Regions from separate parts of the Bradyrhizobium nivariense genome, predicted to be linked through region 1. Evidence: predicted binding sites of a transcription regulator. Region 1 holds the regulator's gene; the other holds the start of a gene.
What was found. The regulator LexA, encoded in region 1, represses DNA repair genes until DNA is damaged. The targets are predictions, from matches to a motif close to TGTTCNNNNTGTGTTCNG.

Region 1 (5,592 bases):
ATTTCGATGGCAGTCTTGCGCCGAAGACGGCCGCGCCCCGCACCCGGGACGCAACGCCGGCGGAGACCGACTTGCAGGCCGAGGATTGAGCGGATCGGCCAGAGCATCTTCGGCTCCGATTGAATCAGAACCGAAGCTCTGGATTCTGACGCGTTTTCTTCACGCGAACCGGTATCCACTTCGCTCTCTAGAGATACCAGGCCAGCACGGCGTCGAGCCCGGAATTGCCGATGACCGGCAGGGCCACCATCCGGCTCAGTCCGGATGCGCGGGCCTCAAGGCCGGCGACCGAGCCGTCATGCGCGAGCTCATCGTTGAGCGCGGGCATGCCGGTGGCCCAGGCCCCGCCGATGCTGCCTTCGCCCCTGGCGATGGATTTCGTCGCATAGAGCGCGGCAAGGTCGGTCTGCGCACTGCAATCGCCGGCGCGAAACACCAGCGCCGAGCGGATCTGGTTCGGGACCCAGATCTCGAAGCGTCGCGCAATCGGCGTGGCCTGCGCCGAGAGGAATGTCAGGACCCAGGTCTGGTCCGTGCCGGTCCGATAGGGCACGCCCACGCCGAGATTGATCCCGACCTTGGCCGCGTCCTCCCAGCGCAGGAAGCTCCTGGCGTCGTGCAGGTCCTTGATGATCAGCGGCAGGCCCGCCTTCCAGGTGCGTCCAGGCAGGCCAAAGCCGCGAGGAAATTTGGTGTGGCGAGAGTTGAACTCGAACATATCGGCGGTGCCGTAATAGCCGTCGACGAGCCCCATCTCGTGGGAGACATCAGGGTCGTTGTGCCAGAGCTCGATCGCGCCGACATGCGCTTTGCCGTCGCCGCAGAACAGCACGATGACGGCCTGGAGGAATTCGCCTGCAAACACCGGTACCGCGACGCCGCAGGTGAGGCCGGCTACGAGCGCCTGATCGGTCCGTTTGAAATAGGAATTGGCGAATCTGGTGAGGATTTCGGGGTGGCCCGAGGCCCAGGCCTTGCCCGGAAGTCCCTCGTCATATCCGAAGTGCAACTCTTCGCTGACGGCCTTGAACGCGGACAGCCCTTCGCCGTAGAGGCCGCCACCAAATTCCAGCCGCATGCGCGTCCGGTCGGGTACCCAGAGTTCAACGACGCGAAGGAAGGTTTTCATCGAGCGTGTCCGCCGTCTCAAGCCCTTGACAGCATCGGTCATTTGGCTGCGAAGCGGACGTTCATAATTCAGGCAGGGCGGCTCAAACTTCGTGCTGCGCAGAGGCGCAGCGGCTTGATCAATCCGATCGGATTTCGCTGGACGCGACCGCACCATCTCGCCGGCCACGGCCGGCGATGGCAATTCAATCCTGGCCTCCAACCTCTCGGCCGGAGGGCGGCTGTGTCAGCCGATCGGCAGGCGGGTGACCGTCGGCTGCCTGTCGGCGATGATCTCCGGCTTGTGCTCGCGATCAGTGACCGGCTGGGTCACCGGCAGTTGCAGCACGGTTGCCTGCTGGCCCTCGACGAGCTGAGTCACCAGCACGTATTTGCCGTCGGGGAATTCAATCGCATCATGATGGCGGTCGGGAATGTGCGGATCGATCTTGCCGAACTTGCCGACGCGGGAATTGATGGTACGCGTCCAGATCCAGCGATTGTCGTAGCGGACGTTGTCGGTGAAGGCGAGCTCCGTTCCCGGCAGCAGGCAGACGGCCACGGTCGGATCGGCTGCGGACGCAAAACCACGCGTCGAGGTGCCGCGGAAGCTTGTCGTGACGATCGTCTCGCCGACTTCGGCGGGACGCGACGCGACGGCATGCAGGCTGTAGTCACACATCGGGTGCTCCTCAGGCTGGGATAGCGCCCGCGTCTCTTATCGAGGCGCAGGCCTCTATCAGAGTGGAAACACGCAAAACTCTACTTGGTTGTGGGCAAATCTGCGGCTGGTTTCCGCAAGCCGCGATCACATTATCTTTTAGGAACAAAGGCTGCTGCGATGCATTCGGGAGGCGCGTGTCAACGCCCTGCGGACGCCGACCAGCCCGAATATTGCCAGCCTGGCTGCGACGGTTGCGCGATCGCATTCCGCGCGTTGCGGACTTGATCGCTGACCGCTGTTTCCTTGCGGACATGGTGACGCGATTGTGCGGCAAATGCTGGCGACGCTGATGCTGCGATCAGCGCCGCCGCAACTGTGCTCAGAATGATTTTGCGCATGACTTCTCCTCGAACCTGAAGGCCGCGAAGCCCCTGGGTGCTTCGTGCGGCGTATCGAGGATCTAGCGCCGGAGGTGGGCCCGGATAATCTGTGCGGAACCAGAAAGACTATCCAGCCCGAGCGGACAATGATCCGCTCCAATCTCTGATCGGGCTGCCGATCGGAAGCGCGCGCGGCGCCAAGGACTCCCGGTATCAAGGACTCCCGGTATCAGTACTTCCGGTACAGCCCGATCAGCTTGCCCTGAATCTTCACCCGGTTCGGCGGCAGGATACGTACCTCATAGGCCGCGTTGGCGGGCTCGAGCGCGATCGAGGCGCCGCGGCGGCGGAAGCGCTTGAGGGTCGCTTCCTCGTCGTCGATCAGCGCCACCACGATGTCGCCGGTATCGGCGCTCTCGTTGCGCTGGATCAGCGCCATGTCGCCGTCGAGGATGCCGGCCTCGACCATGGAATCGCCGCGCACTTCGAGCGCGTAGTGCTCGCCCGAGCCGAGCATGTCGGGCGGTACGCTGATAGTGTGGCTGCGGGTCTGCAACGCCTCGATCGGCGTGCCGGCCGCGATGCGGCCCATCACCGGCACCGCAACGGGACGCTCGCCCTCGTCCGCAGACAGGCTGGAGCTCGCGCGCACCTTGCCGAGATTGCCCTCGATGACGCTCGGCGTGAAGCCGCGGCGGCTGCCGGCGGCTGCCTGGAGCTCGGGCAGCTTGATGACTTCAATCGCACGGGCGCGGTTGGGCAGGCGCCGGATGAAGCCGCGCTCCTCGAGCGCCGTGATCAGGCGATGGATACCCGACTTCGAGCGCAGGTCGAGCGCATCCTTCATCTCGTCGAAGGAAGGGGGCACGCCGCTTTCCTTCAGACGTTCATTGATGAACCGCAGAAGCTCGTATTGTTTGCGCGTTAACATCTCGACCAAAGTCCCCCGATTGATGCCGTTCGATTCCGAGACGCTGAATTCAGCAATAAGCCGCTACACGCTCGAAACAAATCATGAACGGACACTATATGTTCGATATGTGTTCCGCAACTGCTTAATTTACCGTGAACAGAGCGAAGTTCGCGGAACCCGCATTCTCGAGGCACTCAGACGGGGAGCCGCAACACCTCGCAGGGCGTGCCGGCTTCAGCCTTCGGCGCGAACGGTGCGCGCACGAGAAGTACCTGTGCCGCAGCGAGATTCGCAAGCAGCGAAGAGTCCTGATGACTGACGGGAAGGGCGATGCGCGTGCCGTCGTCGCGCTCCTCCAGGCGCGCGCGCAGATAGTCCTCGCGCTGGTCGTTGGCGCCGACGTCGCGGCCGAGCGCGGCGCGCTCACGGCGATGGTGAATCACCGAACGGCCCGACAGGGCGCGAATCAGCGGCACCATGAACAGGAAGGCGCACACATAGGACGACACGGGATTGCCCGGCAGGCCGATCACGCCCATTGCGCCGAGCCGTCCATGCATCATCGGCTTGCCCGGCCGCATCGCGATCTTCCAGAACGCCATCGCGATACCTTCGTCCCTCAGCGCCTGCTGGACCAGATCGTGGTCGCCGACCGATGCGCCGCCGGTCGTGATCAGGATGTCGGCGTCGCTCTCGCGGGCGCGGCGGATGCCGGCGGTGGTGGCCTCCAGTGTGTCGGCGGCAATACCGAGGTCGATGGTCTGGGCGCCCTCGCTGCGGGCGAGCGCATGCAGGGCGTAGCCGTTGGAATAGACGATCTGGCCGTGACCAGGCGTGGCGCCCGGCATCACCAGCTCGTCGCCGGTGGCGAGAATCGCGACCTTCGGACGCCGGCAAACGGGAAGATGCGGATGATTCATCCCGGCGGCGAGCGCGAGGTCACGCTCGGTGAGGCGGATTCCCGTGCGCAGGAGCACGTCGCCCTCGCGGAAATCGACGCCGGCGGGCCGGATGTGCCGTCCTGCGATCGCGGCTTCCTTGATCGTGATGCGCTTGCCATCAGCGACCGTGTCCTCCTGGATCACGACGGCGTTGGCGCCGTCGGGAACGACGCCGCCGGTGAAGATCCGCACGGCCTCGCCGGCGCCGACCGTTCCCGCGAACGGCCGACCCGCTGCGACCTCGCCGATGACGGTGAGCTTCGAATCGATCGTCGCGGCGTCAGCTGCGCGCACGGCGTAGCCGTCCATCGCCGACATCGCCTGCGGCGGCTGCGTACGCCGCGCTGCGACGTCGCGCGCGAGCACGCGATGGTAGGCTTCGTCGAGGGAAACCATCTCTTCGGGCAGCGGCTCTGCACTCGCCAGCACCGCGGCAAGCGCGTCAGAAACCGGCATCAAGGCCACGGCGAAAACTCCTGCTCGGCACGTTCGGGCGAATGTTCCGCAAGTCTTCTAGCCGAGCGCGGGCGCAGAGGCAAAAACAGCTGAGCGGGCGCAATTCATCCCGCTGCTTCACATTGTTCTGGAAGGCATGATCAAGCCCGGCGAGGCATGGTCCAGAGAACGAGGCAGATCGGCAGAAGAGTGGCCATGGCAAAAACGAGAATGACGAGCGCCACGGCCAGCATCGATCAGCTCTCTATCTGCCCGGGACTTACGTCGGGCGCTTTCGGCCCCTGATCCTTGTCGGGGAGCGGATCGGCCTGGGATTTCAGGTCGGCGGCCTTGCGCACAAGCTTGGCCGAAAGGTCCGAGTCTGAAGTTGTCCTGGCGAATTCAAGAAGAAGAGATGCCTGCTTGGTGAGGTAGGTTTTGCCCAACACGATGATGCGTCCGTCCGTAGAGATCCCGACGGACTCTAGAGTCCGGAACCCGGTATTCCGTTCCCGGAACTCGGTATAAAAATGCACAAAGTGATCGGGTTCCTCAGCTTCGTCAAAATTAGTTCCGACGGGGCCGTGCCTCCTGGGTTTCGCGACGGCGGATTGTCGTCAGATACCCAATGCCTTCAATGCGTTCCCGACGTCACGCGGCGAGGTCACATGGACCGCCGTCAAGCCGCGCGCCCGCGCTCCCTCGATGTTTTCAGCAAGATCGTCGAAGAACACGATACGCCCGGCGGGTACGCCGATCGCAGCGATGACGTGGTCGAAGGCCTCGGCATCCGGCTTGCGCAGGCCGATGCTGGACGACAAATACAGCTCGCGGAAATGGCCGAGGAGATCGGCATATTCCTGCGAGAAATAGTCCACGTGCGGCCGGTTGGTGTTGGAGAAGGCGTAGAGCGGCATCTGCTTCGCCGCCCGCGGCAACAGCTCGGCGATGTCAGGCATTTCGCCGGCGAAGATCGCGTTCCAGCCTTCCAGGAACTGCGCGTCCGAAATGCCGATTCCGAGCGAGGCTCGCAATGAGGCGAAATAGTCCTCGTCGCTGATCTTGCCCACCTCATGCAGCCGATAGGCTTCGCTGTCCCCCACATAGCGCGCGACGATGGATTCGGGCTTGCAGCCGGCATGTCCCGCCCAG
Region 2 (5,592 bases), on a different contig from region 1:
GTACCCCAAATCCGGTACTGGCCGAAATAGGCCACTCGCAAGATCAAAACCGGCCACTCCAATGAAAGGTTGATATCCGGCAGCGAGTACAATTTTTCTGTTCTTGGCAGTTTGGCTGTCCGCAAACGCGGTGCCGGCAGCATCAATCGGATTCGAGTTGCATGGTCACGAAACTAAATACGTTGTTCGTGAAATCGTTCGGAAGGATAACGGCACAATAGGAGAGACGGTGTACTTCAGTGTTGGGAAATATGTCCCGGTACTCCATCACTTCCACCAAATAGATGGCGCCTTCCCGATTCAAGTTTTGCAGAACGTTTTCTTTAGTCAGGCGCTTGGAAAGCTCGGTGATGGCATGCGATGGCCCGATATCAGTAGCTTTCGACGACGGATCAATGGTGATTTTTGGACAATGGTCTGGACCAAATGTTCTACCGGTGTAAGGGACAAACTCGATGCTCCAGCGGGAGCGGAATTTCTTGGCGTCAGTCGTCCCGTTGTTCTTCCAAGCCGGGCTGATTTCCCATCCTATGAGACTTCCGTTTTCGTTAACGGGCGCATGGGAAACCCCTTCAGAAGTTATGTTTGCCCGCATTTGAGCGCGGACATTCTCGTTTTGAATACGGGCTTCTTTGAGCTGCTCGTTAATAGCCTCATCCGTATGCCTCATCGCGCCGAGCTGGCTGTAGAAAATGCGGGCCTGAATGATAGCGGCGCCAAACGTAAGAACACCAAAGATGGCGATTACCCAAGTCGCCGTATGTATGCCACGGGCATAAGCGATGCTGCTTGGATTGGCGATAAAGCTTTTTGATGTAAGAAACCGTCGGCGCAATACGGTGGCGGTCTTTGCCTTGGCTGGGTCCATCATGATGATTCATGGGGAGGGAGCATCTAGCATTTTTTGGCTATTGGGGCGCCCCTTAAGAGCGCCCTCCCTGAATTACTGTGAACTTACGGCGTCGATCCGGCGGGGTCTCGGTAGGCAGCGCGGGTGCCACAGAGAGCGCGGGAGGCGTGCAACCGGTCCAAGCCTTGTCAGCCACGCCCAGCGCCTTCGCTGGCGTGGTGCGCAGGGCTTCGTGAGCGCGGCACAGATTGTAGTGCGCGACGTACAGCGCGACGGCCGCAACGTGGTTGTCCAGCTTCTTGCTGAAGCCTTTGGTGAGGCGAGTGAACCGGCGCGACGCCATGCGCAGCGATAGGTTTTGGCGTTCAACGTAGGAGGTCGAAACGTACTGCTCGGGGTCGCCTGATACTACGTCACGGCTTACGGCTACTACGGCGGCGGGCGAGTACCGGCCCTGCGCTTCCTTACTAGATGCGTTACGCCATGCGAGGCGTTCGGGCCGAAGGCGTCGCGGATCGCCACGCGGTAGGGGTGGAAGCCGTCCGTTGAAAGCAGGCGGGCCGATAACCCGGCTGCGGAGGTCGTGCAGGAAGTCCATGGTGCTTTCGGCATTCGGCTTGCCGACGCCCCGGCTGATGATTTGCCTTCTGCGTCCCGGCCATGCCGATGAAAACGTACTGATCGCCCTTGGCGTTGATCTCGTGACGCTGGACGTTCTTTTGCTTCTTGCCGACGAAGCTGCACAGCTCGTCCAGCTCAAGGCGCTCGGTGCGCACGCCGACCATGATGCGGTCGTGCAATTCCATGCAGCCCATGACTCCAGCGCCTCATATTCCGCCGCCACCGTTGCCGCCGGTTGAGGCCGGAGCGATGAAGGTGGCGCTGGACGGAAATAGGATCGTCGTTTCGGCTGTAGTCGGCTTAGGCCAATAGGGGTTAAAACAGGGCAGCGCCCAAATCCGGGGCCGAAATAGGCCACTCGGATTTCAAGACTCTGAAGCTGCTCAGCCCCAAGAAATGAAAGAGGCCGCCAACTGAGGCGGCCTTATCTCGTCAGGGTGTTCTCCTGGCGGAACGCCCCGGTCTTTATTTGCTACACCTCAAACGGGTTAATCCAAACCGCGCATGAACAGGTTGTGGCCACTCTAGAACAAAATTAGGACACCGCCGAATTTGGCTTGGGACACTAGGGGGTTAAAACAGGCCAGTACCCAAATCGCAAAAGAACATATTGCGAACCTGGAACAAATGGGGTACATTGCTTTTATCGCCGCGCCGCCTCCCCAGCCGTTTGTCCCCCTAGCGAATCCTCGCCATAAGGAGCACGACCCAATGTCCACCACTGCCCTGCGTATCGTCGAAGGATCTTCCATGGACAAGAGTAAAGCTCTGGCCGCCGCGCTCTCCCAGATCGAGCGGCAGTTCGGCAAGGGCTCGGTGATGAAGCTCGGCAAGAACGACCGTTCGATGGATGTCGAGGCGGTCTCCTCGGGCTCGCTCGGGCTCGATATCGCGCTCGGGATCGGCGGCCTGCCGAAGGGGCGCGTCGTGGAGATCTACGGGCCGGAATCCTCGGGCAAGACCACGCTGGCGCTGCACACGGTGGCGGAAGGGCAGAAGAAGGGCGGCATCTGCGCCTTCATCGACGCCGAACACGCGCTTGACCCGGTCTATGCGCGCAAGCTGGGCGTCAACATCGACGAGCTCCTGATCTCCCAGCCGGACACCGGCGAGCAGGCGCTGGAAATTTGCGACACGCTGGTGCGCTCCGGCGCGGTCGACGTGCTGGTGATCGATTCGGTCGCGGCCCTGGTGCCGAAGGCCGAGCTCGAGGGCGAGATGGGCGATGCGCTGCCGGGTCTGCAGGCCCGTCTGATGAGCCAGGCGCTGCGCAAGCTGACGGCCTCCATCAACAAGTCCAATACCATGGTGATCTTCATCAACCAGATCCGCATGAAGATCGGTGTGATGTACGGCTCGCCCGAGACCACCACCGGCGGCAACGCGCTGAAATTCTATGCCTCCGTCCGCCTTGATATCCGCCGCATCGGCGCGATCAAGGAGCGTGACGAGGTGGTCGGCAACACCACCCGCGTCAAGGTGGTGAAGAACAAGCTGGCGCCGCCGTTCAAGCAGGTCGAGTTCGACATCATGTACGGCGAGGGCGTCTCCAAGATGGGCGAGATCCTCGATCTTGGCGTCAAGGCCGGCATCGTCGAAAAATCCGGTGCCTGGTTCTCCTATGACAGCCAGCGTCTGGGCCAGGGCCGCGAGAATTCGAAAGCGTTTTTGAAGGCCAACCCCGACATCACCGCCAAGATCGAGACCTCGATCCGCCAGAACTCCGGCCTGATCGCCGAGCAGATTCTCGCCGGCAGCCCCGAGCGTGACGCCGACGGCGAGGAGCCGGGGGACGAGTAGCTTCAACGGATAGAGTTTTTCGCGAGGAGCGGGCGCTGAGGACGTTGAGTTGCCGACGCCTTCGGGGCCCGTTTCGTTTTGCGGTGTACTGATCAGGTGGTGCGATGAAGCGTCTGATCTTGACCAGCTCGTCCGGGTCCGGTCTTGCCAAATCGGAGCTGGCCGAGATCGTCGTTTTTTTCTTTTTTCGTTTCGCATGGGGGCCGCTTCCTTCATCTGAGTATTTCGCGGCCTATTTCGGGGCACGTTCCGAGACGCTCAGGTTGGGCGATCACTGGTCGGATTGGGGCGTGGTCTGGCCTCGCGCCTTCAGGGATCGCAGGAATTTGCCCCTTGCCGATTTTTGCGAGCGTTATGACGAGATTGAACTTTGGTTTGACCCCACCCCCGAAGCTCAACTGCAACTGATTTGGCTGCTCGACTACCTCGGTTCATGCCCCAAGCTACTAGCAAAGCTCCGACTGCGTTTGCTGGCGTCCGATCTGTTCGAGCTGAGAGGCGAAGAACTCGGAAAATCGGCTTCGCGTATCTCCGTTGTGGATGTCACGGCCAAGGAGCTCGAGACTGCGAAGATGGCGTGGCAGGCCTATTGTGCACCGACGCCCGAGGCCTGCGCCGATCTCCTCCGCCGCGATCTGAGCGCCTTGTTGATGCTGCGGCCGGCCTTGGTCGATCTGCTGGCAGAGCTGCCGTCGCCGCTGACCGGGCTTGGCGCGACAGAGATGCGATTCCTTGAACTCCTCGCCAGAGGATTCGCGAACACGAATGCGTTGTTCCACCTGCGCTCGCAACGGCGCACATATGTGTTCGGAGAGTTTGAGTTGGGTTCGCTGCTCGAGGGGCTCGCGCTCGGCCCCAGGCCCGTAGTGGCCGGGTTGGGCGACGAACTGCGCACAATCGATCGCGAAAATTTAAGAGCTCGGCACGAGGTCTATCTCCGCAGCCGGTTATCGTTGACGGAGTTCGGCAGGGCCGTCCTGGCCCATCAGGAAGATTTCAGCCGCTACAATCCGATCGATCGCTGGTGGGGCGGCACACGGCTGACCAATGATCGGCTGTGGCGTTACGGCTCTGTTTTGACGAAGCCTTGAGGCTGCGAGCATGACACGGCTAATTCTGACAACAGACTCCTCCGCAGCCGGCGCCCTTGAACAAGCCGGCCTGGGTGGGGCGGTACCGAACTCACCAACGAACGGCTCTGGCGGTGGGACGACGAGAGCCGTTCGTTGATTGCGCCGTAGCCTCTCCCTTACTCCGCGGCTTCCACGTAGTCGCTCACCGGCGGACACGAGCACACCAGATTGCGGTCGCCATAGACGTTGTCGACGCGCCCCACCGGGCTCCAGTATTTGTCGGTGCGCGAGCTGCCGGCGGGGAAGCAGCCTTCGGCCCGGGTGTAGGCGCGGGTCCAGTTGTCATCCGCGATGTCGTGCACGGTGTGTGGGGCGTGACGTAGCGGCGAGGCCTCGATCTTGAAGCGGCCGGCCTCGACCTCGGCGATCTCCTTCCGGATCGCGATCATGGCGTCGCAGAAGCGGTCCAGCTCCGCTTTCGATTCCGATTCGGTCGGCTCGATCATCAGCGTGCCCGGCACCGGGAAGCTCATGGTTGGCGCGTGGAAGCCGTAATCGATCAGGCGCTTGGCGATGTCGTCGACGGTGACGCCGGACGTCGTCTTCAGCGCGCGGGGATCGACGATGCATTCATGCGCGACGCGGCCCTTCGCGTTCTTGTAGAGCACCGGGAAATGCGCATCGAGCCGTGCGGCGATGTAGTTGGCGTTGAGGATCGCGATCTCGGTGGCGCGCTTCAGGCCTTCGCCGCCCATCATCAAAATGTAGATGTAGGAGATCGTCAGGATCGAGGCCGAGCCGAACGGCGCCGCCGAGACCGGGCCGACTACCGCATCCACGTTCGCCGCGGGATGGCCGGGCAGGAACGGCGCAAGATGCGCCTTGACGCCGATCGGGCCCATGCCGGGACCGCCGCCGCCATGCGGGATGCAGAAGGTCTTGTGCAGATTGAGATGGCTGACGTCGGCGCCGTAATCGCCGGGCCTGCTAAGGCCGACCTGCGCGTTGAGGTTGGCGCCGTCGAGATAGACCTGGCCGCCATGGCCATGCACGATGTCGCAGATCTCGCTTATGTGCTCCTCGAACACGCCATGGGTCGAGGGATAGGTGATCATGACCGCGGCGAGATCGTTCGAATGCTTCCCCGCCTTGGCGCGGAGATCGTTGACGTCGACGTCGCCGTTCTTTTCGCAGGCGACCACCACCACGTCCATGCCGACCATCGCGGCCGAGGCCGGATTGGTGCCG

Region 2: the regulator LexA is predicted to act here: its motif matches at 1,997-2,014, upstream of recA (recombinase RecA).

The regions. Positions count from the first base shown of each region.
Region 1 is NZ_JARWCR020000023.1:13,161-18,752, forward strand. Features, by position in the region: partial or broken gene QCM77_RS20185 (ComEC/Rec2 family competence protein) at 1-89, shown strand, start outside; gene QCM77_RS20190 (GAF domain-containing protein) at 188-1,129, opposite strand; gene QCM77_RS20195 (hypothetical protein) at 1,355-1,789, opposite strand; gene lexA (transcriptional repressor LexA) at 2,381-3,082, opposite strand; gene QCM77_RS20205 (molybdopterin molybdotransferase MoeA) at 3,259-4,470, opposite strand; gene QCM77_RS20210 (hypothetical protein) at 4,698-4,976, opposite strand; gene QCM77_RS20215 (HAD family hydrolase) at 5,058-5,592, opposite strand, start outside.
Region 2 is NZ_JARWCR020000018.1:864-6,455, forward strand. Features, by position in the region: gene QCM77_RS16780 (hypothetical protein) at 143-871, opposite strand; partial or broken gene QCM77_RS16785 (IS1 family transposase) at 924-1,662, opposite strand; gene recA (recombinase RecA) at 2,183-3,271, shown strand; gene QCM77_RS16795 (hypothetical protein) at 3,376-4,362, shown strand; gene gcvP (aminomethyl-transferring glycine dehydrogenase) at 4,521-5,592, opposite strand, start outside.